2 regions of the Fenollaria massiliensis genome follow, and region 2 is predicted to be linked to the other one. Evidence: predicted binding sites of a transcription regulator. Region 2 holds the regulator's gene; the other holds the start of a gene.
What was found. Region 2 encodes HrcA, which represses chaperone genes, less so after heat shock. Its sites were predicted from a motif close to TGTTAGCACTCNNNNNNNNNGAGTGCTAACA; they were not measured.
Positions count from the first base shown of each region.

Region 1 (16,486 bases), 260 kb from region 2:
GTTATTCTTATTATATATGATTATATTAACTTATGGTCAAATAACTGCAACATCAGTAGCTAAAGAAAAGAATGACAGAACTATGGAGCTTTTAATCACGTCAACTAAACCAAAGTACTTGATACTAAGCAAGGTCTTAGCAACAGTATTTAGCGCTGTACTTCAAGTTTCAGCTATATTTATAGGTTTTGCCGTTGGATATGTATTTAATAAAGAATACTGGTCTGATATATTTAGCATTACAAGTGCACCTATACAATTGGTTGTAACATTCATCTTGTTTATGATAGCGGGCTTCTTCTTATACTTGTTTATATTTGCAACACTTGGAGCACTAGTTAATAAGATAGAAGAAGTTAGTCAATCAATATCATCGGCGACTATTTTGATAGTACTTGCTTATTTTGGAGCTATATTTGCATTAACTACTGGATCAGAATCAAGCTTTGTTACATTCTTATCATACTTCCCACTAACATCACCATTTGTCATGTTTATAAGGGCAGGTATGCTAAATATATCAATCGCTGAGGTAGCTATATCATTTGCAATACTTGTAATATCAGCATATTTAATTTATAAATTAGCTTGTGACATATACAGATTAGGTACACTTCAATACGGAAACAGAATGACACTAAAGCAAGCGTTTAAAGCATTAAGAGAGGATAAGAAGAATAAAAATAATGAATAAGATAATATTAAAGGGACAGACTAGCTTTGTCCCTTCTCATATATTTGAGTGCGGTCAAGCATTCAGATGGAAAAAGCTAGATGATGAGGCATATAGGTTTATATTTAGGGACATGGTTTTGGAAGCACGTTCTATAGATGATAGTATCGAGATACTTGGCGATTTTTCAGATAAAAATGAAATTTTAAACTATTTTGACTTAAATACTGATTATGATGCGATAAAGGCAAAGCTATCTCTAAATGATGAGATTTTAACAAAGGCAATTAGTTTTGGTGGAGGTATGAGGATACTTAAGCAAGATCCATTTGAAACATACATATCATTTATAATAAGTGCTAATAATCAGATAAAAAATATAAAAAACACAATAAAAAAACTTTCACAGATGTATGGCAAAAAATTAAATAATCCATTCGATGATGAAGAGTACTATGCCTTTCCGACTCAACTTGAACTTTCTAATGCTAAACCTGAAGACATAAAAGAATACGCAAGAGCTGGATTTAGATCAGAAAGAATTGTAATTGCTTCAAAAATGGTTCAAGAGGGTATAATTAATTTTGATGAGCTGAAAGAAAAAAATATAGATGATATTAGAAAGACCTTATTAGAGGTTCCTGGTATAGGCGAAAAAGTTTTTCAATGCATATTGCTCTTTGGATTAGGCAGAACTGATTCATTCCCAGTAGATGTTTGGGTAAAAAGGGTCATGGAAGAGCTTTATTACGGTGGAGAAGAGAGAAATAAGAAACTTATACAAGAAGATGGCTTAAGAAGATTTGGCGATTTATCAGGCTATGCTCAGCAATATCTCTTCTACTATATGAGAGAAAATTTCAAAAAGATGAAAAAAGAAGAGAAAAACGTAGATAATAAATAAAATTATTAAATAAAAGCATTTAAATTAAATTATATTATCTTGTATATTTACTATATATTGACTACAATATAATTGTTAGCACTCAATAGTGATGAGTGCTAACAAGAAAATGATAGATATATATTTAAGGAGGAATAGATTATGAAATTAAGACCATTATCCGATAGGATAGTTATCAAAAAACTAGAAGCAGAAGAAAAAACTAAATCAGGCATAGTACTACCAAGCGCTTCAAAGGAAGCACCTGTTATGGCTGAAGTTATAGCTATAGGCGCTGACATTACAAATGACGAGAAAAAAGCTAAAGAAATTAAAGTAGGAGATAAGGTTATATTCTCAACTTATGCGGGAACAAACGCAAAAATCGACGGAGTAGAATATACTGTACTAAAATTTGCTGACATCGTAGCAGTAGTTGAAGACTAGGAGGTATTAATATGGCAAAAGAAATAAAATTCAATGCAGAAGCAAGACATAAAATGGAAGAAGGTATTAACATTCTTGCTAATACTGTAAAAGTAACACTTGGACCAAAGGGAAGAAACGTTGTTCTTGACAAATCTTTTGGCTCACCATTAATCACAAACGATGGTGTTACTATTGCTAAAGAAATAGAACTTGAAGATAAATTTGAAAACATGGGAGCACAATTATTAAAAGAAGTTGCTACTAAGACAAATGATATCGCAGGTGACGGTACTACAACAGCAACACTTCTTGCTCAAGCAATAATTAGAGAAGGACTTAAGAATATCGCTGCTGGTGCAAACCCAATGATATTACAAAACGGTATCAGAAAAGCTGTTGAAAAAACTGTTGAAAGCATCAAATCATATTCAAAGAAAGTTGAATCATCTGATGCTATCGCACAAGTTGCTTCAATTTCAGCTGGAGACAAAGAAATAGGTAAGCTTATTGCAGATGCTATGGATAAAGTTGGTAACGACGGCGTTATAACTGTTGAAGAATCAAAATCTATGGGCACAACACTTGAAGTTGTTGAAGGAATGCAATTTGACAGAGGATACGTTTCAAGCTACATGGTAACTGATACAGATAAGATGGTAGCTGAACTTGACAATCCTTATATCTTAATCACAGATAAGAAAATTACTAATATACAAGAAGTACTTCCTGTACTTGAAGAAATTGTTAAACAATCAAAACCATTATTAATAATCGCTGAAGACATTGAAGGCGATGCAATGGCAACACTTGTTGTTAACAAGCTTAGAGGTACATTCAACTGCGTTGCAGTTAAGGCACCAGGCTTTGGCGACAGAAGAAAAGAAATGCTACAAGATATAGCTATATTAACAGGAGCTAAAGTTATCTCTGAAGAACTTGGTTATGATCTAAAAGAAGCTACAATCGATATGCTAGGAACTGCTCAAAAAGTAAAAGTTGATAAAGAAACTACAGTTATTGTTAATGGAGCAGGAAGCAAAGATGAAATTGAAGCAAGAGTAAAACAAATCAAGACTCAATACGAAGCATCTGACTCAGACTTCGATAGAGAAAAACTTCAAGAAAGATTAGCTAAATTAACTGGCGGCGTAGCAGTTGTTCAAGTTGGTGCAGCTAGCGAAATTGAGTTAAAAGAAAGAAAATTAAGAATAGAAGATGCTCTATCAGCTACAAGAGCAGCTGTTGAAGAAGGTATAGTACCAGGAGGTGGAACTGTACTTGCAGACTCAATCAAAGCACTAGAAGCTATAGTTGATGACTTTGAAGGAGACGAAAAGACAGGCGTTAAGATTATATTAAGAGCACTTCAAGAACCAGTAAGACAAATTGCTGAGAATGCAGGCTTAGAAGGATCAGTTGTAGTTGAAAACGTTATGAACGAAAAACCTGGCGTTGGTTTTGACGCGCTTAACAACAAATACGTTGATATGATTAAATCGGGTATAGTTGACCCAACAAAGGTAACTAGATCAGCTCTTCAAAACGCAGCATCAGTAGCATCAATGATACTAACTACTGAAGCAGCAGTAGCAGACATCCCTAAAGATGATGCTCCAATGGCTGGTGGCATGCCTGGCGGAATGCCAATGATGTAGAATCAAATAAATAAATTATAAAATAACTCATGGCCTTGGCTGTGAGTTATTTTTATGTGCAAACTTTCAAAACATTAATAAAGTTAAAATAAATAATTTTTCCTTTTGCTTTATCACTGTTATTTGAATGCACCTAACAGCACTAACAATAATACTTTACAACGTTACAAAATGCTAAAAATATATTTACTTTACTTAAGAGATATAGTATAATATCTATGGTAATGGAGGGATAAACGTGAAAAGAAAACAAATCATTGACACTATGGTAGTAGGTTTTGCATTATTCGCAATGTTTTTAGGTGCTGGAAATTTAATTTTCCCACCAACATTAGGAGCCATATCCGGAGATAAATGGTACTTAGCGATGATAGGATTTATGATGACAGGTATAGGCTTGCCAATACTTGGGGTAGTTGCAGCGGCTAAAGCAGGAGGAAGACTTGATGATGTTGCGGGTAAGGTAAATAAAACATTCTCGATTCTATTCGGTTCATTAATAATGATATGTATAGGACCACTACTAGCTATACCAAGAACATGTGCCACTACATACGAAATAGCGATTCAACCATTATTTGGAAACATTAGCCCAATACTTGTTTCAATAATTTTCTTTGGTATCACGCTATTCTTTACATTAAATCAATCAAAAGTAGTTGATAAGATTGGTTCAATACTAACACCAATACTATTAGTCATACTATTTACAATAATTGTAACTTCAATAATTAATCCTATAGGCACACCAAAAAATACAGGCGTCGCACTTAATTTTGTTAACGGCTTTAAAGAAGGTTATCAAACAATGGATGCCATCGGCTCTATAATCATGGCGACTATAGTAATCAGCAGTGTTAAGAAAAGAGGTTATACAAGCCAAAAAGATATGTTTAAGATGACGGTTATATCTGGTATTATAGCTGCATGCTGCCTAGCTTTTGTTTATGGCGGACTAGTTTATATCGGAGGAACTGGCAGCGAATATCTTAATATAGATATAGAAAATCCAAATAGAGTTGCTAATTTAATATTTATGGTTGATAAGATCATGGGCCAATACGGAACTGTGGCTCTAGCCTTAACAGTTGCTTTAGCCTGCTTAACTACATCCATAGGCTTAACTGCAACAGCAGGAGAATTCTTCTCAGACTTAACTCATGGTAAATTAACATATAAGTCCATAGTTATATTTACATGTCTTTTCAGTGCAATAGTCGCAACAAATGGCGTAGACTCAATTATAACATTCTCAGGTCCAATACTTTCAGTTTTATATCCAGTTGCCATAGTAATAATCTTATTAAATATATTTGACCATAAGATTAAATATAAGGCAATATATAAAGGAGCTACACTTGGAGCCTTCATGGCAAGTTTATTAGATACAATTGCAAATATCGGTAAATTCGAGCAAATCAGAAGCTTTCTTGACAGAATTCCTCTTGGATCAGAAGGTTTTGCTTGGGTAATACCAGCAGTAGTATTTGGTTTTGCATTTATAGTTCTTGAGATGGCTCTTAACAATAGTTATCAAGATGGTGTTCTTTAGTGAAAAAGTTTAAAAAATTTTTAGATCCAATATATTCCTTAGAAAATTGGCTTAATAAACAAGGCGAGGAAAATTATAAATTAACTAGCCTAAGGGGTTCGTTTTTTGAATTTGATAAAACAGAAGCAAAATATGAATATAAAGTTTATTATTTTAAAGGACCTGAAAAAGATGTTAGATCATTTTTAACTTATGCCAGAAAAAATGATATAGAAATTTTTCAGTACCCAATAAGTGCTTCTCAAATATCATTATTTTCTTTCATGGCTGCTACATTTGACAGTAATTCACAAGATATTAATTATAAGGCAAGCTTATTTGCAACACATATCTATGTACTTATGAAACCAAAGGTGGCTGAGAGCATTGAAGAAATTTTAGGCGAGGATGATAATCTTTATTATTATAAAAGACAGATGGAAAATAAACTCATACTTGCCATAATACTAATGATACCATTGTTACTATCATATTTTAGACTGCTTGGAGGAAGTTTTGAACAAAATAAATTTTTTGTTCAAGTTATGATAGCAGTTGAAGCATTGATTTTATTGTTTATATTATTTTTAAACATCAAGAGGAATATATATATTAAAAGTAAAAAAAGCTAAATAAAATAATAAAAAAATTAGGCTCATAAACATGGGCCTATTTGCTTTTAAATATTGAAAATTTAATTGTTTTGTGATATTATATACTTATATTTAAGTACTTAAATTTATTTTTAGGAGGGATTTAAAGTGTACGAAATTATTGAAAAAAAAGATATTGCTTTAAATACATTTCTTATGTACATAAAAGCTCCAGATATTGCTAGAAAAGCAGAACCTGGACAATTTTTAATTATTATTATTGACGAAAAGTCAGAAAGGTTACCTCTTACTATTTGTGATAGTAATCCAGAAGAAGGCACAGTTATGATAGCTGTACAAATGATTGGTTCAACTACACAAAAGCTTGGAGCACTTAATGTAGGTGACTCACTAAAGGATGTTTCTGGCCCACTTGGTAGACCTAGTGATTTTATAAATATTCCACTAGAAGATCTTAAAAAAGAATCAATCATATTCCTAGCAGGTGGTTTAGGAACTGCAGCTGTTTATCCACAAGTTAAGTGGATGCATGACCATGGTGTTGATGTTGATGTTATAATCGCTGCAAGAAATAAGGATCTGATCATACTTGAAGATGAGATGAAAAAAGTTGCTAAGAACGTTTATGTAGCAACAGATGACGGAACTTATGGCTTTAGCGGACTTATTACAGACTGCCTTGAAGATTTAATTACAAATAAAGGCAAAAAATATACTTATGCGATTGTTGTTGGTCCCATGATAATGATGAAGTTTGCTTGTTTAAAGACTAAGGAGCATAATATTAAAACTATTGTATCAATGAATACAATTATGGTTGACGGAAGCGGTATGTGCGGTGCATGCAGATTGACTGTTGATGGCAAGACTGTATTCGCTTGCGTTGATGGACCTGAATTTGATGGCCACTTGATTGACTGGAACGAAGCTTTAAGAAGATCTAGACAATATTCTAAGATAGAAAAAGAAGGTAAACACTTCTGTAATTTGATAGGAGGATTGAGATAATGGATAGATTTAAAAGAACTGAAATTAAATATCAAGATCCTAATGAAAGAATCAATAATTTTAACGAGGTATGCTATGGTTACACTGAAGAAGAATGCATTATAGAAGCAAAAAGATGTCTTCAATGCAAGAATCCCCAATGTGTCAAGATGTGCCCGGTAAATATTGATATACCAGCTTTTATACATAAACTTGCTGATAATAATCCAAAGGAATCCGCAGAAGAATTATTTAAGTACACTACATTGCCAGCAGTGTGCGGAAGAGTTTGCCCTCAAGAGAGCCAATGCGAAATGACATGTATTCTTGGAAGAAAGGGTGAACCTATCGCTATAGGTAAACTAGAGAGATATGCTGGCGATTATGCTTTGAAAAATGGCATTAGACTTACAAAGAATGCTAAAAATAATGGCAAAAAGGTAGCTGTAGTAGGTAGCGGCCCTTCTGGAATCACTTGTTCAGCTGATTTAGCTAAACTTGGCTATGATGTGACTATGCTAGAATCTCTTCATGAAGCAGGAGGCGTATTAACTTATGGTATTCCTGAGTTTAGATTACCTAAAGATGCTGTTGTTAAGAGAGAGATAGAAAATATTAAGTCCCTAGGAGTTAAGATTAAACTAAATACTATAGTTGGAAGAACAGTAACAGTTGATGAATTATTAGATGAATACGATGCTGTATTTATCGGTACAGGAGCAGGACTTCCAGTATTTATGAACATTCCAGGCGAAAACTATAACGGAGTTTTCTCTGCGAACGAGTATTTAACCAGAACAAATCTAATGAAGGCGTATTTAGAAGATACAGCTACACCTATAAGAGTAGGTGTTAACACGGTTGTAGTTGGTGCAGGTAACGTAGCGATGGACGCAGCTAGAACAGCTAGACGTTTTGGCTCAAATGTTACAGTTGTCTACAGAAGAGAAGATAAAGACATGCCTGCTCGTAGAGAAGAGATTGAAAATGCTAAAGAAGAGGGCATCAATTTCATGTTCTTAACTAATCCAGTAGAAATTTTGGCTGATGAAAACGGTGATGTTAATAAAGTAAGATGCATTAAGATGGAGCTAGGAGAACCTGATGCCTCTGGTAGACAAAGACCAGTTAAGATTGAAGGATCAGAATTTGAAATAGAAGCAGACGTTGTAATTATGGCGTTAGGAACAAGACCTAATCCACTTATTAAAGAAACAAGTACTGGAATTAAATTTAACGAAAAAGGCGGCATTATAGTTAATGAAGGAGAAAAAACTTCTCGTGACTATGTATATGCTGGCGGAGACGTAGTAACAGGTAGTGCTACAGTTATTGAAGCCATGGGTGCTGGTAAAAAAGCTGCTAAAGCTATTGACGAGGCACTTTCAAAATAATTATTTAAGGTAGTGGTGAGAAAATGTTTGTAGATGTAAAACACATGTATAAGAGATATAAGATGGGTGATAGCGTTATTGTTGCTAATAATGACATCAATTTTTCATTCAATAAAGGTGAATTAGTTGTTATAGTTGGTCCATCAGGAGCTGGTAAATCAACTCTATTAAATATTATCGGAGGTATGGATACAGCTGATGAAGGGGAAATTATAATTGATGGCAAAGACATACAAAAATACAACGAAAAAGAACTTACCACTTACAGAAGATATGATATAGGCTTTGTATTTCAATTTTATAACTTAGTTCAAAACTTAACTTGCCTTGAAAATGTTGAACTAGCTAGTCAAATAGTTAAGGACGCCATTGATCCAATGCAAGTATTGAGAGACGTTGGTCTAGAGGATAGAGCAAATAACTTCCCATCACAAATTTCAGGTGGCGAGCAACAAAGAGTTGCTATAGCAAGAGCTATTGCAAAAAATCCAAAGTTATTATTATGTGATGAACCAACGGGAGCACTAGATTATCATACAGGCAAAAAGATATTAAAATTATTGCAAAGAAGAAGCTTGGAAGACGGAAATACAGTTGTTATCATTACTCACAATAAAGCCATCACTCCAATTGCTAACAGAGTTATAGAGATTAATGACTCAAAAGTAAGAAATATGTATGTGAATGAGAATATTCAATCCATAGATGAGATAGAATGGTAGTGATCTTATGAAGAAAAAAGCATTATGGAAAGATATATTTAGAGAGATAAAAAATTCTACTGGTAGATTCATTTCTATAGTCCTTTTAATCACTCTAGGCGTTTTTGTTTATACTGGTTTAAAATCTGTTGGACCTCTTATGAGAAAAACAGCAGATACTTTTATAGACGAGTCGAATCTTGCGGATGTTTATTTAAATTCACAATTTTCTCTAGAAGATAAGGATAAGGATATAATAAAGTCTGAAGCTGATATTAAAGACATTGAATATGTTTATAGTGAGGATGTACTTGAAAAAGGCAGCGAATCTATAATAAACCTTGAATCGCTTCCTGAAAGAATTTCTATGCCTAAACTTATTGAGGGCAGAATGCCAGAAAATAATGAAGAGATAGTTGTTGATGCCTATCCTATAAAAAACGCTTTTAATATAGGGGATACTATAGAGTTTGATAGTAAAAAGTCTAAATTTGATTTTGAAAGCAAAAAAATTCTGAAAAATTATAAATTTAAAGTAGTTGGTAAAGTTGTTTCTGCTGAGAATATGTCAACTGTCATGAAAGGTACAAGCAAAAAAGGCTTAGGCGACTACGATTCGTTTGCCTATGTACTTAAGAGCGCTTTCAATGATACTGATGAGAGCAAAGCAAGAATCATTTTAAATGGCTTAGATGGTTTAAAGACAACAGATAGAGAATATAAAGACATTGTTAGTAAAAACAGAAGAAGCTTAATAAGTGCTTTTAATGAAAGATCTATAGAAAAATTTGAAAGCATTAAGGCTGATATTAAAAAAGAAATAGATGACGCTGATGAGAAGATAGTAGATGCTGAGAAAAAACTTACTGATGCTAAGAAAGAGCTTGACGATGCTAAAGTAAAACTTGCTGACGCAAAAAAATCATACAACGATGGCAAAAAGAAATATAATGACTCCATTAGTGAAGCCGAAAAAACATTATCTGACAATAAAAAGACTTTAGATGAGAGTAAAGAAACACTTGATAAAAATAAAGCTGATTTAGACGACGCAAAGATAAAATTAGATGAATTAAAATCTAAATTAGATGAACTAAAAGAAACTTATGAAAGCTCTATGGCTGAGTATACAGCTAAAAAAGAAGAGATGGACAAGGCATTAGAAGCTATGTCTGGATTACCTCAATCTAGCATCCCTGCTGATAAGGCCGAAGAGTTCAAGAAGGGCAAAGAAGAGCTTGAAAAAGCAAAAGCTCAATTAGACGAATTAAAAGAAACAATAGATAAGCTTGAAATAACTTATATACAAAACAAAGCAAAATATGATGAAGGCATAATTAAGTTAAATGAAGGCTATGATAAATATAACGATGGACTTGAAAAATATAATACTGGTCTTAAAGAGTTCGAAGATAAAAAATTATCAGGATTAAAAGAATTAAATGATGCTAAGAAGAAAATTTCTGATGGTCAAAAAGAATATGACGATGGCGTAGAAAAATATGATTCAGAAAAAATTAAAGCTGATAAAAAGATAAAAGATGCTAAGAACGATTTAGACGAAGCTAAAAGAGTTCTTAAAAACATGAAGAGACCAACCTTCAATATTATAGACAGAGAAAATATTGAAGGCCTACAATTGTTCTACGATTCAGGACATAGAATGGATATACTTGCCTTAGTATTCCCAGCGTTTTTCTTCCTTATCGCATCAATCGTTGCTTTAACAGCGCTTATGCGTATGGCAGAAGAAAGAAGAACTCAAATTGGTACTTTTAAGGCACTTGGTTACAATAACTTTGATATTTATAAAAAATATCTATTCTATGGTTTTGTAGCGACTACCATAGGAGTAATCATAGGTATTGCTCTAGGACAAAATATATTAACTAAGATGGTATTTAGAACATATTCCGCATCGTTTACGCTAAAAAAACCAATTCCATATTTTAATATCAAATTCCCATTGATAAGCGTTTTTATATCATATTTCTCAATAGTGGTTCCTGTGAGCATAGTTTTATCTAAATATTTAAAACAAAACTCAAGTGAACTTATGAGACCAAAGGCACCTAAAGCTGGATCAAAGATATTCTTAGAAAAAATTCCATTCTTCTGGAAGAGATTAAGCTTTTTATATAAGGTTACATTTAGAAACACATTTAGATACAAGTCAAGAATGTTCATGACACTTCTTGGCGTTGCTGGATGCATGAGTTTATTGTTCTTTGGTTTTGCCATACAAGGAGCTGTTGCCCAAGTAATTGATAGACAATATGGACGCGTATTTAATTATGACCTAATCGTTAACTATGATAAAGATTTTTCTAAGCATCAGCTAAAAGAATATACAAATTTTATTGATGGTAATGAAGATATCAAAGATAGAATGACACTTAGAACTGAAAATTTGGTAGCTGATACAGTTGATATGCCAGATCAAAATGTAGTTGTCATGGTTATCGAAGATGAAAAGAAATTTGAAAATTATGTTCATTTACTAAATAAAAATAAAAAGATTGATTTACCTAAAGAAGGTATAGTAATAAATAGAAAGCTATTAGACTCAGTTCACAAAGAACCTGGTGATGATATTGAGCTAAGAGATGCATATAATAAATATTACTCAATGAAAGTTATAGACACAAATGAAAACTATTTAGGTCACTATGCCTACATGAGCAAAGATTATTATGAAAAAATATTTAATAAAAAATATAAAGATAACTCAGATATAATAAAATTAAGCTCAGATAGTAAAGAGGCGAAAGATACTTTTATTAAAGAATTAAATAGAATTGACAGCGTTATGTATGTCTTTGATGTATCCAAGACCATAAGCGTTGCAAACGATTGGCTATCTAATCTAAATTATGTAATTATATTGATTATATTAACATCGGCTACACTTGCTTTTGTAGTTTTATATAATCTAAATAATGTTAACATATCTGAAAGAATTAGAGAGGTAGCTACACTTAGAGTTTTAGGCTTCTACCCAAGAGAGCTAACAAGTTATATTTATAGAGAGACGATACTTTTATCAACATTAGGTATTTTGCTTGGATATGCAGGTGGTATTGGTTTAACACATCTTATACTTAAATACATTACACCAAGTAATATACAGTTAGTATCGAATATCCAATGGTATAACTATATAGTTTCAGCCGTTTTAACTTATTTATTTATATTCATGGTTATGATCATAGTTCATAAAAAGTTAAAAGGCACAGATATGGTTGGAGCACTAAAAGCATACGAATAAGGAGAAATTATGATAGAAAAACTAAAACCTTTAGCCTTAGTTGGTCAAATTGGCATAGACATAGTATCAAGTATAGTTATTTCCTATCTAGTTGGCTATGGATTGGACAAATTATTTAAGACAAATGGAGTTTTTTCTATAATTTTTATCATCATAGGAGTATTGGCAGGTTTTTATAATTTTTACAGAAGTGTTAAATATTATTTTAAGAAGAAAGACAATAAAAAGTCTGAGATAGATAAAAATGAAAAAAGATAAAGATTTTACGTATAAGTATATAAGAGTAGCTATAATTTTAGCTATACTTTCTAGCCTTATTATTGTAATTTTTTTCGGATTCAAGAAGGATTTACTATTAGGCTTGTGCTTAGGAACACTTGTAAGTGTCTTGTTTTTCAGGCTTATGTATAGAAATGCTATAAAGGCTGTAGAAAAAGATGCCAACGCTAGCAAAAGATTTACTTCAAATAATTATTATCTAAGACTATTATTATATGGTATAATACTATATGCGGCATATAAAAATCCGAATTTTAATTTTTATACTACTGCAATCGGTTTTACCATGATCAAATTTTCAATAATCATAGTTGAATTATTTGGCATAGGTAAATAAATTCACAAATCAATCGATTTGAATATAAAAGAAGGGGGTAATAAGATGGAATTGTCGATAAGCTTTCAGATAGGTAAGAATGTGTATTCACTAACACCTAGTGTTATCAACTCAGTTATAGCTGTTTTTGCTTTAGTCATATTTATCTTTTTTTGCTATAGTAAGATAAAAAAGACAGATTACAAAGCAAGACCAAGTGGCTTAGTTAATGTTTTAGAAATTTTGGTCACTTCAATTGATTCACTAATCGAACAGACTATGGGCAAGAACAGAGAAGGCTTTGCACCATACATTCTTAGCTTGATGATGTTTTTATTGACAGCGAATCTGATGGGATTATTTGGCTTTAAACCACCAACATCAGATCTTAATGTTACACTCACATTAGCGCTAATCACTTTTGTCTTGATTCATTACAATAAGATAAAAGTTAACGGCTTAAAAGATTCCATAAAAGGTTATTTTGAACCAATCTTTATACTATTCCCAATAAACATCATAGGCGATATTGCTCTTCCAATATCACTTTCATTCCGTTTATTTGGTAATATCGTAAGTGGTTCATTAATCATGGCACTTGTATATGCTGCGCTAGGCTTTGTAAGTAATTTACTTACACCAATAGTTGCACCATGGTTTCACATCTACTTCGATGTATTCTCAGGTGTACTGCAAACGTTCATATTCGCAATGATAACAATGATCTACATTGCAATGGGTATGGGACAAGAAGAAAATTAAATTTGAAAGGAGAAATTTTAAATGCAAGGAATTTCAGGTCACGATTTTATTTTAGGTATGTCAGCTTTAGGAGCTGGTATAGCAATGATAGCAGGTTTAGGCCCTGGTATTGGTCAAGGTATTGCAGCTAGTAAGGGAGCTGAAGCAGTTGGTAGACAACCAGAAGCTAAAGGCGATATCATTCAAACAATGATTTTAGGACAAGCTGTTGCCGAAACAACAGGTATTTATTCACTAGTTATTGCCCTAATTCTTATCTTAGTTAAACCTTTAGTATAGTTTATATGGAAGGCTTAAATGTAAGCGTTGACTTTAATTTAGTCAATATGCTTGTTCAGCTTACAGCCACTCTCGTATTGTATTTTATTTTACGTAAATTTTTATATTTTCCTATAAAAGATTTATTAAATAAAAGACAAGACTATATAATGAAGAATGTTGAAGATAGCGAGAAAAATAATTTGAAATCTCAAGTAGCACTAAGAGACTACGAGCTTAAATTAAAAGAAGCTAAAAAAGAAGCAAACGAAATCGTTGATCAAGCTAAGAAGAGAGCTGACGATATCGTTAATAAGTCTGTTAGCGATGCTAAAGAAGAGTCAAGAAAAATTATGGAAAAAGCTGACAAAGAACTTGCTAATAAAAAGTCAATGGCAATGGACGAAATGAAAGGCGATATGGTTAATATTGCCATCTTAGCTGCTGAAAAACTAATTGGTGAAAATATTAGCACAAAGAAAGACAAAGAAATCATAGAAAAATCTATTGAAGAAGTAGGTAAAGAACAATGGAAGAACTAGCTACTACTTTATATGCAAAGTCTATGTTTGATGCATCTAAAGAAGATGATTGTCTTAAATTAGTTTATGAAGAGCTAAATTTAGTAAAAGAAACTATCGATTCAAATCCTAGGCTTATGGAAGTATTTAAACATCCATTGTTATCAAACAATGATAAGAAAAATGCAATTAAAGATATCTATGAAAAAAACTTAAGCAAATTAACAATGAACTTTTTATATGTTTTAATTGATGCTAAAAGATTTGACATGATATCATCTATTATAGATGAATTTAATAATTTATATGATATTGATAATAATATTTTGAATGGAACAATAATTACTAAAAATAGCCTAAGCGATGATGAAATTAGTAAATATGAAAAAAAATTGACTACGTCTTTAAAATCTCATGTAAAGCTAAAAAATGTTTTAGATGATACTTTTATAGGCGGTGCAATTGTTAAGATCGGTGATAAACTTATCGACTCAACACTAAAAGGTCAATTAAACGAATTAAGAAAAGAATTAATAAATAATAGTGAGGTGAGTATCTAAATGGGGTTAAAACCAGAAGAAATTAGCTCAGTTATAAAAGATTTAATAAAAAATTATGACAAAAAATTAGATACGGTTGAAGTTGGATCTATTATTGAAGTTGGAGACGGTATAGCTAGAGTTTATGGACTTGACAATGCTATGGCTGGTGAACTACTTGAACTACCTGGCGGCGTTTACGCTATGGCACTAAACCTAGAACAAGATAATATCGGTTGTGTACTTTTAGGTAGTGATAAGAACTTAAAAGAAGGAGACCCAGTTAAAAGAACTGGTAGAATCGTTGAAGTTCCAGTAGGTGAAGCACTTATTGGCAGAGTAGTTAACTCACTAGGACAAGCTATCGATGGCAAAGGTAAAATTGAAAGCAATAAGTACAGACCTATCGAAGCTAATGCGCCAGGTATTATTGACAGAAAGTCTGTTTCTGAACCGTTACAAACTGGTATCAAGACTATTGACTCCATCATCCCTATAGGTAGGGGCCAAAGAGAGTTAATTATAGGCGATAGACAAACAGGTAAGACTGCCATCGCCATAGATACAATAATAAATCAAAAGGATCAAGACGTAATATGTATATATGTTGCTATTGGTCAAAAGAACTCAACTGTAGCTCAATTAGTTAATGTACTAGAAGAGCATGGTGCGATGGACTACACTATAGTAGTAAGTTCATCAGCAAGTGAGCTTGCACCATTACAATACATTGCTCCATACGCTGGAACAGCTATGGCTGAAGAATTTATGTACGCAGGTAAAGATGTACTTATAATCTATGATGACTTATCAAAACATGCGGTTGCTTATCGTTCAATGTCTTTACTACTTAGAAGACCACCAGGACGTGAAGCTTACCCAGGAGACGTTTTCTATCTACATTCAAGACTACTTGAAAGATCAGCAAAACTTTCTGATAAATTAGGCGGAGGATCAATAACAGCTCTTCCTATCATAGAAACACAAGCTGGAGACATTTCAGCTTATATACCAACTAACGTAATATCAATTACTGACGGACAAATTTTCCTTGAAGGACAATTATTCTTCTCAGGACAAAGACCAGCTGTTAACGCAGGCCTATCGGTATCACGTGTTGGTGGAGCTGCACAAATCAAGGCTATGAAGAAGGTTTCAAGCGGTATTAAACTAGAACTTGCTCAATACAGAGAATTATTAGCATTTGCTCAATTTGGTTCTGAGCTTGATAAAGATACTGCTGACAAGCTAAATCACGGTCAAAGAATCATGGAAATACTTAAGCAAGCACAATATAAACCTTTAAAAGTCGAAGAAGAGGTTATGATTTTATTTGCTGTTACTAATAGATATCTTGATGATATCCCTGTAGACAGAGTTAAGGCTTTTGAAAACGATTTTCTAGAGTACATGGAAAATACTTCTAGTGATACAGCTAAGAAAATTTTAGAGAAGAAAGAATTAACTGATGAAATAAAAGAAGAGCTAAAACTAAAGATAGAAGAGTTTAAAAAGACTTTTAATTAGAGGTTTATTATGGCTGAACAAAGTAAAGAAATTAAAAGAAGAATAAAAAGTGTATCTAATATAAAGCAAATTACTAGAGCTATGGAATTAGTATCTACTTCAAAACTTCGTAAATCAAGACAAAAGCTTGAGCTTACAAGACCATATTA
Region 1 is NZ_CP096649.1:754,233-770,718, forward strand. Features, by position in the region: gene M1R53_RS03920 (ABC transporter permease) at 1-694, shown strand, start outside; gene M1R53_RS03925 (DNA-3-methyladenine glycosylase family protein) at 687-1,577, shown strand; gene M1R53_RS03930 (co-chaperone GroES) at 1,719-2,003, shown strand; gene groL (chaperonin GroEL) at 2,015-3,640, shown strand; gene brnQ (branched-chain amino acid transport system II carrier protein) at 3,879-5,192, shown strand; gene M1R53_RS03945 (DUF2812 domain-containing protein) at 5,192-5,803, shown strand; gene M1R53_RS03950 (sulfide/dihydroorotate dehydrogenase-like FAD/NAD-binding protein) at 5,933-6,793, shown strand; gene gltA (NADPH-dependent glutamate synthase) at 6,793-8,166, shown strand; gene M1R53_RS03960 (ABC transporter ATP-binding protein) at 8,190-8,888, shown strand; gene M1R53_RS03965 (FtsX-like permease family protein) at 8,896-12,135, shown strand; gene M1R53_RS03970 (AtpZ/AtpI family protein) at 12,145-12,393, shown strand; gene M1R53_RS03975 (ATP synthase subunit I) at 12,380-12,751, shown strand; gene atpB (F0F1 ATP synthase subunit A) at 12,797-13,492, shown strand; gene atpE (ATP synthase F0 subunit C) at 13,514-13,771, shown strand; gene atpF (F0F1 ATP synthase subunit B) at 13,819-14,292, shown strand; gene atpH (ATP synthase F1 subunit delta) at 14,280-14,831, shown strand; gene atpA (F0F1 ATP synthase subunit alpha) at 14,832-16,337, shown strand; gene atpG (ATP synthase F1 subunit gamma) at 16,347-16,486, shown strand, end outside.
Region 1: M1R53_RS03930 (co-chaperone GroES) is a predicted target of HrcA. The motif match lies at 1,651-1,681, and genes of this name have one in related genera.

Region 2 (16,486 bases):
GATAGTTCATCCTTGGTATATGAGTTAAGAACAGCGATATAGCCAGCGCCATCAATATAAACTTCAACTTCTTCGTCATCTTTTATTCTCAAGACGTCTTTAAAGTGCTTTATATCTTCCTTTGCTAAATATAAAAGATTTTCAGCTCTTTTTTCTGCGAAAAATCTATGCATGTTTAGCTACGATTGAAGTCCATTCGTTTAGGTCTTCGACGTTTAATATCTCAAAGCCATTGGCTTCAAGTGAGTCGATAACCATGGCAGACTTAACTTTTAAAATTCCTGAAGAAATGAAAATTCCGTTCTTGTTCAAAAATTTGTGTAAATCACCTGTCATTGTAACTATAACTTCTGCAAGTATATTTGAAACGACTATATCATACTTGTCTTTAACCTTTGAAAGAAGGTCTCCGACTATGAATTCAGCGTTTTTAACTTCATTTAATTTTTTATTTTCATTGGCGATGTATACGCTCATCGGATCTATATCAACGCCTAAAACTTCGCTAGCGCCTAGCTTTGACGCTGCAATCGATAGTATGCCGCTACCTGTACCTATGTCTAGAACTTTCATTCCTGGCTTCATGTGCTCTTCAAGCTTCTTTATGCAAAGTGATGTTGTCTCGTGTGAGCCAGTACCAAAGGCCATGCCGGGCTCTAGCTTTATGATTTCTTCTCCATCTTTCTTTTCATACTCTTCCCAAGTTGGCACTATGACTATAGTTTTGTTTGGCTTTAAAACCTTAAAAAATTTCTTCCAATTATTCTTCCAATCGCTATCATCAATTATTTCCTTAGAAAATTCTCCGCCAATTTCTTCAATGTAAGCCTTAATTTTGGCTTCTCTCTCATCATTGTCAGAGATATCGTCTAGGTATATAGTAAATCTAATAAAACCTTTTTCTAATTTTATAAGGTCATCATCGTATAGGTCCCAAGCATTTTGTCTTTCTTGGAAAATCTTTAAATCTTCTGGATCTTCAATCGCCATATTGTCAATGCCTAAGTCTGATAAGAAAATTTCGACTCTTTCTTCATTTTCTTTTTTAAATTTTAATTTAATTTCTCTAAAATTCATATTAACTCCTAAAATTTTTCTTTTATTTTTTCAAAAATATTTTTCTTCTTTGGTTCGTAATCAAAATTCATGTCTTTAAAGTGCTTTATTAATGACTCTTTTTGCTCGTCATTCAAATTCTTTGGCACATCAACCTTGACTACAACGTATAAATCGCATCTATAATTCTTGTGTAGTGGATATAGTCCCTTGCCTGCAATTTTAAACTTCGTATGACTCTGAGTTCCCTCAGGTATAGTTAATTTAACCTTGCCATCAAGCGTATCAACTTCAATTTGGTCACCTAAAACCGCTTGTAAATAATTTATGCTAACGCTTGTATATAAATCATCGCCACTTCTTTTGAATTTATTATTATCTCTAATGTCTACGTAAACGTTTAAATCACCGTTTGGTCCGCCATTCTTACCAACACTTCCTTCGCCTCTTATGCTGATGACGCTATCTTCACGAACGCCCTTTGGCACCTTAACAAGTATTTTTTTCTTTTTCTTCTCAGTTCCATTGCCATGGCAATGTGGGCATTCTTCAGTAATTATCTCGCCTGCGCCTTGACAGTCAGGGCAAACTTCAGTTTGAACGAATACGCCAAAAGCTGTTCTTCTCTCTTTTCTAACGCTTCCTCTGCCAGAACAAGTCTTGCAAGTCTTCTTGCTGTCCTTATCTTTTGCTCCGCTTCCGTGGCAATGCGAGCACTCTTCGACTCTCTCTATCTCAATCTCTCTTTGAGTTCCATTTAAAACATCTTCTAGGTCTATGGTAAGGTTATATCTTACGTCCTCGCCATACATTGGACGTTTGCTTTGTGCAGCACCTGATGAGAAACCGCCAAAACCGCCTCCAAAAATATCAAAGATATCACTAAATATATCCTCAGAAAAACCGCCGTATCCTGCAGCTCCTGTGCCACCATTTTGAAACATCGATTCGCCGTATGTATCATATTGCTTTCTCTTCTCAGCGTTGCCTAAAACTTCATAAGCGGCAGATATCTCCTTAAATCTTGCTTCAGCCTCTGCATCTCCTGGATTTAGGTCTGGATGATATTTTTTAGCAAGCTTCCTATATTGAGTTTTTATCTCAGCTTCAGTCGCAGTTGATTCTATCTCTAAAACTTCGTATAAATCTTTCAAAACTTACACCCTTTCTAAAATGTAAAATATTTTTCATATACATTATATTATACCAAAAATGTGAGAAAAATAAAAGCCTAATGAAATTCTTTTATTTTATGTAAAAAAAGAAGAATGAAGCTTTTCTCCATTCTTCTTAATCAAAATCTAATAAATTTATTTATCGTCGTCAACTACTTCGTAGTCACCATCAACTACGTCATCGTCACCTTTGTGTTCTTCAGAGCCTTGTGCGCCTGCTTCAGCTCCAGCTGCACCTGCTTCTGCATTTTGTTTATAAAGCTTTTCAGAAACTTTATAGAAGGCTTGTGTTAAATCTTCTGTCTTCTTCTTCATATCGTCATAGTCTGAGCCTTCGCTAGCTTTCTTAAGATCAGCAAGTTTTGCTTCGATGTCTTTCTTTTCATCTTCAGAAATTTTGCCTTCAAGGTCCTTCATAAGTTTTTCTGTTTGATATATCATTTGATCCGCATTATTCTTTACTTCAATATTTTCTTTTTTCTTCTTATCTTGTTGAGCAAATTCTTCTGCTTCTTTAACTTTTTTATCAATATCTTCTTTTGATAAGTTAGATGAAGCTGTGATAGTAATCTTTTGTTCCTTACCTGTACCTAAATCCTTTGCTGATACATTAACAATACCATTGGCGTCGATATCAAATGTTACTTCGATTTGAGGGATTCCTCTTGGTGCTGGTGCTATACCTTCTAGTTGGAAGCGGCCAAGTGTTGTATTGTCAGCTGCCATCTCTCTTTCACCTTGAAGTACATGTATATCAACTGATGTTTGTGAGTCAGATGCTGTTGTGAATATTTGTGATTTCTTTGTTGGAATAGTTGTGTTTCTTTCGATAAGTCTTGTAGTTACTCCGCCAAGTGTTTCTAGACCAAGTGATAGTGGTGTTACGTCTAGTAATAATAAGTCTTTAACTTCACCTGTTAATACGCCGCCTTGGATTGATGCACCGATGGCAACGCATTCATCTGGGTTGATGTCCTTTTGAGGATCTTTGCCGATGATTTGTTTAACTGCTTCTTGAACAGCTGGGATTCTTGTTGAACCACCAACTAATAATACTTTGTCGATGTCTTTTGCTTCAATACCAGCATCTTTTATAGCCATTCTAACTGGTTCAGTAGTTTTTTCAACTAAGTCATGAGTAAGTTCATTGAACTTTGCTCTACTTAAGTCCATGTTCAAGTGAAGTGGACCAGCTGCTGTAGCAGATATGAATGGTAAGTTGATGTTTGTTGTCATTGTAGTAGAAAGCTCTTTCTTAGCCTTTTCTGCTGCTTCTTTTAATCTTTGTAGGCTCATCTTGTCTTGAGTTAAGTCTACGCCATTTTCCTTTTTAAAGTTTTCTGCTATATAATTTATAATTCTTTGGTCAAAGTCGTCTCCACCAAGCTTGTTATTACCTCTAGTTGCTAGTACTTCGAAAACGCCGTCGCCTACTTCTAGGATTGAAACGTCGAATGTACCTCCGCCAAGGTCATATACCATAATCTTGTGTTGACCATGTTCTTTGTCCATACCATAAGCAAGTGCTGCTGCTGTTGGCTCGTTAATGATTCTCTTTACTTCAAGGCCAGCGATCTTGCCAGCATCCTTTGTAGCTTGTCTTTGAGCGTCTGTGAAATATGCAGGAACAGTGATAACTGCTTCTGTAATTTTTTCTCCCAAATAGCTTTCTGCGTCTGATTTTAATTTTTGTAATATCATTGCTGATATATCTTGTGGTGTATAATCTTTTCCGTCTATGTCAATCTTATAGTTACTGCCCATCTCTCTTTTAATTGATGATATAGTTCTATCTGGATTTGTTATAGCTTGTCTTTTAGCTGTTTCTCCTACTAATCTTTCTCCGTCTTTTGTGAAAGCAACTACTGATGGAGTGGTTCTGTTACCTTCAACGTTAGGAATGATTATAGCTTCTCCACCTTCCATTACTGATACACAAGAGTTTGTTGTACCTAAGTCAATACCAATTATTTTTCCCATAATATATTTCCTCCTTAATAATTTTCTTATTTATTTACAATAACCATGGCATGGCGAATAACCTTGCCATTGTATTCATAACCTTTTAATAAAACTTCTATGACTTGATTTTCTTTGTATTCATCGTTGTGGCCCATAGATACCGCTTGATGAAAATCGGGATTGAAGTCCTCGCCTAGTGCTTTTAACTCAACTATGCCCTTTGCTTTGAGAGCATTTTTTAATCCTTCGTAGATAAGCTCCATGCCTTCCTTAAACGAAGCGCTGTCACCTTCATGCTCCAAGGCTCTTTCAAAGTTATCTATGACAGGAAGTATTTCATTTGCAATACTTACAACGCCTATCGATACTAGGTCGTCCTTTTCTTTTTCTACTCTCTTTTTATAATTTTGAAAGTCTGCTTGAAGTCTCACAAGCTTTGTTTGAAGATCATTTATTTCAGATGACACGCCATCTTGCTCTTCACTTACAGCTTTCTCTTGACTTTCTTCAGCTTCTTCATTTATAAGCTTTTCTTCATCCATATCTATTGTTTTATCTTTTTTCATCTAATCCCTCCTAAAATAAATCATCCATATAAAAATCATCAAATATAGAAAGAACTTTTTTGTAATCAATTCTCATTGGTGCGATTAAACCAAAAGTAACTTCATTATCCAAGATGTTTACATTCTTAAGAACTAAGGCAATATTATCAAATATGTCGATATCATTCTCATTACCTATCTTAATAACAAGATCTTTATCCAAATTTTCGCTCTCAAGTAAATTTAGTAGGCCCTTTTTGTCTTCGAGAAGCTCGATTAATTCTTTTGCCTTATCAAAATTTGAATACTCTGGATAATTTAAAATCTTATTTATTCCTTCTAGGAATATGCTATTTGCATTATTCTTTTCGTCTTTTTGTGAAAACTTTTCTAAAACGCTATCTAAAATGCTTCTGTATTTAAGAAGGCTGTCCTTTTCATATTTAAGTGTGTTAAAATCAACCGAGTTTATGGACTTGCCTGCTAAGTTTTTATTTAAAATCTCTTTAAAATAATTAAGTTCTTCTTCATTTATATCTTCATTAAGCGTTATCAATTTCTTGTCAATGGCAAAGTCTTCATATACAAAGATGGCAAGAATTTTATTTTCATCAACTTTTAAAAGCTCCAAGCTCTTTAACTTTGTCTCGCCACTCTTCCTTATATAAGCAAGTGATGTAAAATCAGTTAAGCTTGACAAAACTTTTGACATCTTTCCTATCATACTATCTAAGTTCTTTGACTTGTCCTTTATATCATCTAAGAAAAATTTCTTTTCTGATGAAGATAATTTTTCGAAGTCTTTTTGAAGTACCATGTCAACATACAAGCGATATGCCTTTTGCGATGGCACTCTTCCGCTAGAAAGATGAGTTTTGATTAAGTAGCCCGCTTCTTCAAGGTCTTGCATCTCGTTTCTAATAGTTGCTGAGCTAAGACCAATGGAGTCGTCTTTGGCGACAAGTCTCGAGCCAACCGGTTCACCAGTTTCATTGTATGAGCTGATTATAGCTTTTAAAATCTTTAATTTTCTCTCATCCAATTGATCACCTTCCATCGTTTTTGTTAGCACTCTTACTCAGTGAGTGCTAACTCTATTTCTATTATACCCAAAATAATAAAAAAATCAAGCTTTTTTCAAAAATATTTACTTTTTTTTACAATTTTTATAAAATTTTTTCAAAAAGCATAAAAAAAGACGATAAAATCGCCTTTTCTACAGATATTTATTTTTTATAGCTAAGCTCAGCATTTATTTCTGATAAAAATTCTTTCATAAAGCTATCTCTTTTTTGGGCGAGCCTTTTTGCTTCGTCAGTGTTCATCATGTCTTTTAATAATAATAGCTTTTCATCGAAGTGCTTTAATGAGTCCTCTATGCCGCGTTCATGTTTGCCGCTATACATAAAAGTCCTCGCAATGCCTATTGCGCCTATCGCGTCAAGCCTATCAGCATCTTGTACTATGCATGCTTCAAGTGTTTTTGGCTTAGTACCTTTATTTTTTGTAAATGAAACTGAATTGATTATCTCAACAATATCTTCAATTGCTTCACTATCAAAATCATTTTCAACTAAAAATTTTCTTGCGTTTTCATTATTTTTATTCTTAAATAGCTTATGATCGTCGACGTCATGAAGCAAAGCTCCAAGGTCTACATAAAGCTCATTGCATTCATAAGCTTTTCTTATCAAAGATGCATTATTATAAACTCTTAGGCTGTGATCTGCGCCGTGTCCGTCCGAGTTGCCATTAAAAATATTTTCTAGGTACTCAATCGCTTTTTTAATTATATCAATCATAGCCTCTCCTTATACAAAAAGTATTTCTACTTGGTTAGCAAGGTCCCTGCCAAGCTCTGTGTAAGAATATCTTCCGCCATCTTTTTTTAATAGTTTTTCAAGTGTCGCTTTTTTTAATTCTTCCTTATATATATCTTCAAAATCTATATCGAAATTTTTATTGATCTCATTTATAATTATGCCTTCATTCGTCCTTAATTTAAAAATTATATACTCAGTAATTTTATCTTCTTTTGATAAATTTTCTTCATCGTGATAAATATTTTTCTTCACATCGTTAAAGTACTCATTAAATGTGCTCGCATTAAAAAATCTTTTATTTTTAATAAATGAGTGTGCCGCCATACCTAGGCCTAGATACTCATCCATGGACCAGTATTTGTAATTATGCCTTGAATAGCGATTGTCCTTAGCAAAGTTTGAGATTTCATATTGCTTGTAGCCAAGTTTTTCCAAGTGCTCGCTTGCTTTTCTATATATGAGCCTATCTGTCACTTGATCATTCACTCTATAAACGCCTCTGTCTACCAAAGTGCTAAGTTTAGTCCCTTCCTCAAGTATAAGTGAATAAAGCGATACGTGCGTCGCGCCTAGTTCCTTTGCTATGTCAATGGAATCGATTACATCTGATAAAGTTTCTGTCGGTAGTGAAAAAATAAAATCAAGACTAAGATTGTCAAAATATTTTTTCGCTAATTTAATTTTTTCTCTCGCTTCTTCACCTGTATGAAGCCTACCAATAATTCTAAGTAGTCTATCGTTAAAGCTTTGCACCCCTATAGAAATTCTGTTTATTCCTAAATTTTTATAAGCTATTAATTTTTCTTCACTTATTGAGTTTGGATTTGTTTCTATGGTAAATTCATAATTTTCATCTAAGTTTATAGCCTCATTTAAACCATTCACAAGGCTAGTAATTTCATCTATGCTTAATAAAGATGGCGTGCCTCCACCTATAAATATAGTATCGACAATATAATTTTTTAATAGCTCTTTATTATTTTTTATCTCTAATAATAAATGCTCTACATAATCCTTCATTCTGTCTTGATTAAAAATAGAAGATGTAAAATCGCAATATTTACATCTTCTTTCACAGAAAGGAATATGTATATATATTCCTAATTTATTCATTATTTCTTTTCCTTGTACTTTAATACTGAAAGGAAAGCCTCTTGAGGTAGTTCTACTGAGCCAATTTGGCGCATCCTCTTCTTACCTTCTTTTTGCTTTTCAAGTAATTTTTTCTTTCTTGAAATATCGCCGCCGTAGCATTTCGCAAGAACGTCTTTTCTAAGCGCTTTGATAGTTTCTCTCGCTATAATCTTTGAGCCGATAGCCGCTTGTAAAGGTATTTGGAATTGATGTCTTGGTATAACGTCCTTTAGTCCTTCGACAATGGATCTACTTCTTTCATAAGCGTTTGACTCGTGTAAAATCAAACTGAACGCGTCGATAAGGTCTCCGTTGATAAGTATGTCGACCTTAACAAGCTCACTTCTTTGATAGCCTGAGATTTCGTAATCAAGCGATGCATAGCCCTTTGTATTTGATTTAAGTGCATCGAAGAAATCATATATAACCTCATTTAGTGGCATTTTATAATGAAGTGTAACCCTTGTTTGATCAAGATATTCCATATTTATAAATTCACCACGCCTATTTTGACAAATATCCATGATGGCGCCTACATATTCCTTTGGAGTCATGATCTCAGCGTTAACGACTGGCTCTTCCATATAATCTATTTCACTTGGATCAGGAAGATTGGATGGGTTTTGTATAAATATCGTTGAACCATCTTTTTTATGAACTTCATAAATAACTGATGGTGCAGTTGTGATTATATTTAGATTAAATTCTCTTTCAAGTCTTTCAGTAATTATCTCCATGTGAAGTAGTCCTAAGAAGCCGCATCTAAAACCAAAGCCTAAGGCAACTGAATTTTCTGCTTCAAAAATAAGTGATGCATCATTAACTTGAAGTTTTTCAAGAGCCTCTCTAACGCTGTTAAAGTCCTCGCCCTCTGCTGGATATATACCGCAATAAACCATTGGTACAACTTTTTTGTATCCGCTAAGTGGCTCAGCTGTTGGATTGTCAAGATAAGTGATAGTATCACCAACTCTTGCGTCCTTCACATTTTTAATCTGCGCAGTGAAATAACCTACTTCGCCTGCTTCAAGAGTGTCTTTCTTTAATAAAGATGTGTTATTTACGCCAACTTCATCAACTTCAAATACAGAGCCTGTCTGCATCATCTTAATCTTTGTACCTTTTTTAATAACGCCATCGAAAACTCTGATGTAGCAGATAACACCTCTGTAAGCATCATATATTGAGTCAAATATTAGCGCCTTAAGTGGCTTGTTCTTGTCACCATTTGGTGGTGGAACATTTTTAACGATGTCCTCTAAAACGTCTTCTATGTTAAGGCCGCTCTTTGCGCTAATTAGAGGCGCTTCACTAGTGTCAAGGCCTATGATGTCCTCAATCTCTTCCTTAACTTCATCTGGTCTTGCGCTTGGTAAATCCATCTTATTAATAACAGGAAGTATCTCCAAATCTTGATCTATAGCTAAGTACACGTTTGATAACGTTTGCGCTTCAACGCCTTGAGTTGCGTCAACAACAAGTACTGCGCCTTCACACGCCTTAAGAGACCTACTTACTTCGTAGTTGAAGTCGACGTGACCAGGAGTGTCTATCAAGTTAAAAATATAGTCCTGTCCATCTTTTGCCTTATAAATCAAGCGTATCGCCTTTAATTTAATTGTTATTCCTCTTTCTCTTTCAAGATCCATGCTATCCAAAACTTGTGATTGCATCTCTCTTTGAGTAAGTAATCCAGTCTTTTCAATGATTCTATCAGCCAAAGTAGATTTACCGTGGTCGATGTGCGCTATGATTGAAAAGTTACGTATATATTTTTGATCCATCTTATCATCCTATCTAAATAATTTTAATTTATTCAAAGGCCAAAATCTAAATAAGGCCTTACCTTGTAAATATGATTTCTTTATCGGTCCAAAACTTCTTGAATCGTAGGAGTTGCCTCCTTCTCTATTGTCCCCCATAACAAAGTATGAGTCCTCTGGTACAACCCAGTGATTGCCGTTTTGCTCACTAGTTTTTCTGTCTAAATACGGTTCGTCGAGCTTATCACCATTGACATAAACTTCTCCATCAATTATGTCTATAACATCACCTGGAAGACCGATTAGTCTCTTGATATAGTGGTCACCGTTAGTTTTTTCGCCCCTAATAACAACAATTTCTTGTCTCTTTGGCTCCTTGAAGTACTTAAATAGCTTCCATTCGAAGACCCTATCGCCTGTATGTAGAGTCGGCTCCATCGATATGCCCTCAACCCTTGTTAGGGCAAAAACAAAGTTTACTAAAAATAAAGTGATGGCGACTGTTACAACTATTGAGAATATCCACGACTTGATGTCATCTTGTTTTGCCTTAGCCATCGCCTCTGCCGCTTCTAATACTTCATTTTCACTAGCTGCCTTTACTTCTTCGTTTATATCAATATTTTCATTTATATTATTATCATTAAAATTGTTCTCCATAAAAAAACCTCCTTTATAATTATATCATATTTTGACCACGAATTACAAAGAATGATGAAAATTTTTATTATTATGCAAGTAGTCTCAGTTTATGTTATAATGTTTATAGATTAGTAATTATAGAAAGAAGTTGATAAATTAGATGTCAATATTAAATTTAAACGATGCAAATGAAATAAAGTGCTACGATGAATTCGTAAAAAACTCTAAATATAGCTTTTTAACTCAAGACAGAGCTTGGGCGAAAATTAAAAATAATTGGTATGAAGACTATGTTTATTTAGAAGATGGTGGAGAGATAATTGCTGCTATGAGCATTTTGTCTATCAAAGCAATAGATGGAAAGTGGCTTCTTTATGCCAATCGTGGACCTGTCTGTGATATATATGATAAAGATACTGTATTAGCCTTAGTTAATGAAGTGAAAAAATTAGATAAGTTTAAAGACGCATTTTTATTAAGATTCGACCCAGCCATTGCCTATGATGATAAACTTACCCGTTTATATAAGGATACAGAATTAAAAATAAGAACGAGAGGCGCTGATGAACACAGCTTTATTCAGCCAAGGCGAAATGCCATCATCGATATAAATAAAAGTGAGGACGATGTTTTAGCAGGCTTCCACTCAAAGACGCGCTACAACATACGCCTAAGCTACAGAAAAGGCGTTACGACAAGGATCTCACAAAGTGATGAGGGCCTAAATACCTTCTTTGAAGAGACTAAGGTCATGGCTGAGCGTAACGGTATCACTTATAGACCAAAAGAATATTTCAAAAGGCTTATAGATAATTACGACGCTAAGATATTTTTATCAGACTATGAAGGAACTCCTCTATCGAGCGCAATACTCATTATGTATAAGGACTACGCTTGGTATATGTATGGCGCTTCAAACAATCTTCACAGAAATTTTATGCCAAACTATCAAATGCAGTGGGAAATGATTAAATATGCGAAGGAGCATGGCGCTAAGAAATATGATTTCGGCGGCATTTTTAAGCTTGACGATGAAGATGGTCTATATAGATTCAAAAGAGGTTTCTTAAACGAAGAAGACTTTACCGAGTTTATTGGTGAGTTCGATTTAGTTTTAGACGAAGAAGCATATAAAAAATATTTAAATAAATAATTTTGCATAAAAAAGCTCTTCTCATATCAAAATGAGAAGAGCTTTAACTTTATCTAAATAATTATTAGCAAGTGTGTTCAGAATTTATTAAATAATAAAGTGTCTTAACAGGAACGCCAGTTGAGCCTTTTTTATATTGTGCGTAGTCCTTTGAAGTATCTGAAGTTCCCGCTATGTCCATGTGTATCCATGGAGTTCCTTCCTTAACGAAGTTTTCAAGGAACATACCAGCTGTAATCATGCCAGCGCCGCCAGGTACTGAATTAAGTAAATCTGTCATAGTTCCCTTAACCATGTCTTTGTACTCGTCGTCATTAGGCATTACCCATAGCTTTTCATCAGCTTTTTTAGATGCTTCGTCCATTTCATTCATAAACTCATCGTTATTTGTTACAACTCCAGTTCTATATGAACCAAGTGCAACTACACAAGCGCCTGTAAGTGTAGCTAGGTCAACTATCCTATCAGCTTTAAGCACTTCGCCTGCATAATAAATTGCGTCAGCTAGTGTAAGTCTACCTTCAGCGTCAGTATTAGCTACTTCTATAGTCTTTCCAGACATTGATCCGATTAAGTCGCCAGTCTTGTATGCCTTGCCTGAGATTAAGTTTTCGCATGAAGCAACGACTGCTACAACGTTCTTCTTAACTTTGTTCTTAGCGATAGCGTGCATTGCACCTATAACTGCACCTGCTCCGCCCATGTCCATGTGCATTGTAGCCATGCCTTGTGGATGCTTGATGCAATATCCGCCTGAGTCATATGTTAGGCCCTTACCAACAAGTGCAGTAAGTTTATCGCCTGCTTCACCATTCATATATTTCATAACAATTAGCTTAGGCTCTTTGTCTGAACCAACTGCAACTGCTAAGAATGCCTTCATACCAAGTTCTTCTATCTCTTTCTTACCATAAACTTCAACAGTAACTCCAAGCGGCTCAAGGTCTTCCTTAGCTCTATTAGATAAAACTTCTGGATACATGTCAATTGCTGGTGTATTGACTAAATCCTTTGTTAGTGAATATCCTTCGGCAATGTTAAGAGCCTCTTCAACAGCTTCCTTAGCCTTATCTTTTTTGTTCTCAATAACTTCTATATTTATAGTTCCAAGCTTTGTTGGCTTATTATCATCAGATAAATATTTATCAAAATCATAATCAAAGCATGCAAGGCCATCAACTATAGCTTTCATAGTAGTCTTGTAGCAAAGGCCATCAAGCTTTTTATTGAAAATGATGTTTGCGTCTTTAATCTTGTACTTTCTAAGTGCCTTTGCTAATTCAAAGAAAGCTACTATAATTTTCTTTGTAGTAATCTCAGCTTTTTTGCCAAGACCAAGATATATTATCTCATCTTCTCCAAGCTTTGCAAATACTTCGCTTGCCTTGCCTGTAAAGTATTCTTTTTCTACTAAAGTATCAAGTCCTACTGATTTTTCAAAAAAATCTCTTTCATCTTCAAATACTGGTAATACCTTGATACCATTTTTTTCATTTAGTGTAATTTTCATTAAATCATCTCCTCTTTCTTAAATTGACTTTCTACATAATCCAAAACAAAATCATACATTTCGTCTGAATATATCTTTATAGGTGCCATCCTCTTAAGAACGGCTTCCTTTGTTATCTTGTGATCTTGCCAAGAGTGCGAGTTAAATGCAAAATGCATCAAAAGTGGTTGGAATCTATCAAGAGCGTTTGCATATTTTGCCTCGTTTGTCTCAGCCGCCTCAAACTCTTCCCAATATTTTCTAAGCTCAGCGCCTAATGAATCAAGTTTTGAATATAATTTATCAGCCGCTTCGCTCTCTCTTTGCTTCTTGCTCTCATTGCCCTTTACATCATAGCAATAGGTGTCGCCAGCGTATATCTCAATCAAATCATGATACAAAAGTAATACCGCCGTTTTATTTGCATCAACCTCAAACTTGCCCATGTCCTTAAATACTGGCGCAAGTACTGCTGCGTGAAAACTGTGTTCAGCGTCATTCTCTCTTCTTGAGCCATCAGCAATCTTATTTACTCTGAAAATATTTTTCATCTCATCAAGTGTCAAAGCAAAGTCTACTTTTTTATATAGCTCCTTGTGTTTTTCTTCAAGTAAGATCTTTTCCTTAATATCTTCTAGGGCTCTTTTTCTGTGTGAAAACTTATTTTTCTCTTCAGTACCTATCTCAGCATAAGTCTTGTCATGACCCTTTGGTAAAAAGAGTGGATCGTAGCCAAAACCGCCTGTGCCTCTGTATTCAAAAAGTATCTCACCATCTACATTGCCATGGCCATAGAAAACTTTATTGTCTTCATCTATAAAACAGATGACACTCTTGAAATGAGCTGTTCTGTCTCTGCCCTCAAGATTTTTGAGTAAAAGCTCGTTGTTCTTATGATCATCGCCGTGCTCACCAGCGTAGCGAGCAGAGTAAATGCCTGGCTCGCCATAAAGTCCATCGCAGAAAAGGCCTGAGTCGTCACTAATTACAGCGCAATCTACCATATCACGAAGAGCCTTTGCCTTGATGTAGGCATTCTCCTCTAATGTAGTACCTGTCTCATCGACATCGAAATCATCTATGCCAGCCTCTTTTTTAGAAAGAACTTCGTAACCTAGCTCGTGAAATATTAATTTTATTTCTTTTAATTTGTTTTGATTGTTTGTTGAAACAATAACTTTTTTCATAAATAACCTCTAATAATAATTGTTCAAATAATCTACGATGCCGTTAAATAAACCATCAACCATCTTATCAAGGTAGGCTTGGCTCTTTAAAAGTGCTAGCCCCTTCTTACTCGATAAGAATTCCATCTCAAGCAGAGCTGCTGGCATATTTGTATTTCTTGTAACAACATAGGCGCCTTCTTTAAGACCGCGTCCCTTGTTGCCAACAAGTTCACCAACAGCATTTAAAATGCAATTTGCAAATTCAGTTTGCTTTCTAGTCTTGTTCTTATGCTTTGCTTCACTCGAGTAAAGAACCTCAAAGCCAGATGCAGCTGGTGAATCAGCAACATTCGCATGAATGCTTATAAATACATCTGCGTTAACACTATTAGCCATCTTAGCTCTTTCAAAAATATCAACATATTCATCGATAGTATCATTAGTTTTCATGACATTGTAGCCTGCAGCCTTAAGTTTTGCCTCCAAAGCTCTAGCAACTATCGGGATAAAGTCAACTTCACTAGAACCATCAATCTTTGATACTCCTCCTGGGTCCTTTCCTCCGTGACCTGGGTCAATCATGATTAGATAATCAGATGGCTTGCTATTAACTATCCTACTTAGCCTTAGACTATAGTCAGCGTCCCTGTCATCACTTTTTTCTACAAGTGCATTTCTCACTAGATTTATGGTGAATGTATATCCATTGGCCGCTTTTTCAATCACAAGCGAGCTTATAAATGGATCCTTAAATTTCTCAGTACCAGTCTCTATATCTTTATTAGTCTCAACGCTCATGGTAATAGTTTTTCTTAAATCATCATAAGTATGCTCAGAGACCCTTCCCTCAGTATTTTTTATAGCAAAATTTCTGCCATCGTATGAATAAAAGCTCTTCATCGATTTTTTGATATAAAATACAAGTCCATCGTTCGTTTCATCAATTTGATAATCTATGGCATTGTCTTCAATATCCATAACTATCCTAACATTCTTATCAGACTTAGATGTGTCATTGTCAGCGAATTGACTCGCTCTAATGCCTTTGATGCCATTCATTACAATACTGTATTCCCTATAAAGCTCTGGATCATCAAAGATTGCTTTTTCAAAATCAAGTACAAGCCTATCTGGATTATCAAGCTTAGTCACTTTGTACTTGCCCTTTAAGCCTTGGAATAAGACCGCGTCTTTGTCATTATATCTAGTTAAAACTACATTCGTTAGATGAGCATAGCCATCCGGATTAGGTTTTATGCTTGGATTGTCATTTGCATTAGGATTTGGTTTTATCGCATCATTGTCAGGCTTGATTTGATCAGGCTCGTCGTCCCCGCTCGGTAAGATGATAACATCATTTGTATCCTCTTCAATGATCGTATTTGTATTGATTATGGCAGTTTGAGATTTATTGTTCCATGATACATCATAGCCAAAAAGTTCAGATATAAGTCTTAGAGGAACATAAGTTCTTGCACTTCCACCATTAACCCTAACAAGCCTTGGTGTATAAGCCTTTTCAATAGGTTTAGTAACACCATTAATTATTGCCTCAGCTTTATCAATGGTTAAGACTATGCTTTTATCTGCCAAGGATATAGTAGCCGCTTGAGTTTTGCTGTTCCAGTCAACAATAGCTCCAAAAGTTTCAGATAAAAATCTAATCGGAACAAGAGTTCTCTTTTGATAGATAAAACTTGGCATCTCCTTACTTACCTTGTTTTCTCCATCTACCTTTACATTAATTAATGTTGCCTTATAATTTTTATTTGATATCTTTATATTAATGTTTTTTGCATAAGCACTTTTTGTAGTAAAAACGCAAAAAATAAAAATCAGTCCTAAAATAATTTTTTTCATAGCTATGCCTCCTATTAATATGTTAACATCAATTATGCTAAATTGCAAGTATTTAGATAGACTGTTACATAAATTTAATAAATTAAATTGCTTATATTAAATAATTTTAAATTATTATCCTCTTGCGATTATTTTTCTTTCAAAATTATCAATCACAAGGCATAAAAAAGACACACCTTTCGATGTGCCTTTCATGCTATACTATTAATTTAGTTTTTTATTTAATAATTCGTTTATTATTTGTGGGTTGCCCTTGCCCTTCATCTCTTTCATTACTTGACCAACTAAGAAACCAAAGGCTCTCGACTTGCCATTCTTAAAGTCTTCGATTGATTGTGGGTTTGCTTCAAGAACTTTATCAACTACTGCTTCTATAGCTCCTTCGTCTGTTACTTGAACTAGTCCAAGTCTCTTTACGATGGCTTCAGGATCTTCTGGTGCCTTGAACATCTCTTGTAAAACTTTCTTTCCAGCGTTATTATTAATCTTGTTTGTCTTAACAAGTGTAAGTAGTTTTTCAAGATCATTTATTGCAAATGGCATTTGATCTATGCTCTTGTTATCTTCTTTAAGTCTTCTTAGTACGTCGCCTAGTAGCCAGTTAAGGGCTAGAGCGTTGTCGCCAACTTTCTTTGCAAGCTCTTCGTAATAATTTGCAAGGCTCACATCAAGGCTAAGTGTCTTAGCGTCGTCTTTACTTATGCCATAGTCTTTC
Region 2 is NZ_CP096649.1:1,017,545-1,034,030, forward strand. Features, by position in the region: gene M1R53_RS05120 (RsmE family RNA methyltransferase) at 1-173, opposite strand, end outside; gene prmA (50S ribosomal protein L11 methyltransferase) at 166-1,077, opposite strand; gene dnaJ (molecular chaperone DnaJ) at 1,086-2,210, opposite strand; gene dnaK (molecular chaperone DnaK) at 2,367-4,211, opposite strand; gene grpE (nucleotide exchange factor GrpE) at 4,238-4,759, opposite strand; gene hrcA (heat-inducible transcriptional repressor HrcA) at 4,770-5,780, opposite strand; gene M1R53_RS05150 (HD domain-containing protein) at 5,965-6,540, opposite strand; gene hemW (radical SAM family heme chaperone HemW) at 6,550-7,674, opposite strand; gene lepA (translation elongation factor 4) at 7,674-9,479, opposite strand; gene lepB (signal peptidase I) at 9,489-10,118, opposite strand; gene M1R53_RS05170 (lipid II:glycine glycyltransferase FemX) at 10,261-11,253, shown strand; gene M1R53_RS05175 (leucyl aminopeptidase) at 11,318-12,763, opposite strand; gene M1R53_RS07620 (HD domain-containing protein) at 12,763-13,308, opposite strand; partial or broken gene rdgB (RdgB/HAM1 family non-canonical purine NTP pyrophosphatase) at 13,369-13,929, opposite strand; gene M1R53_RS05190 (N-acetylmuramoyl-L-alanine amidase) at 13,939-15,771, opposite strand; gene gatB (Asp-tRNA(Asn)/Glu-tRNA(Gln) amidotransferase subunit GatB) at 15,976-16,486, opposite strand, start outside.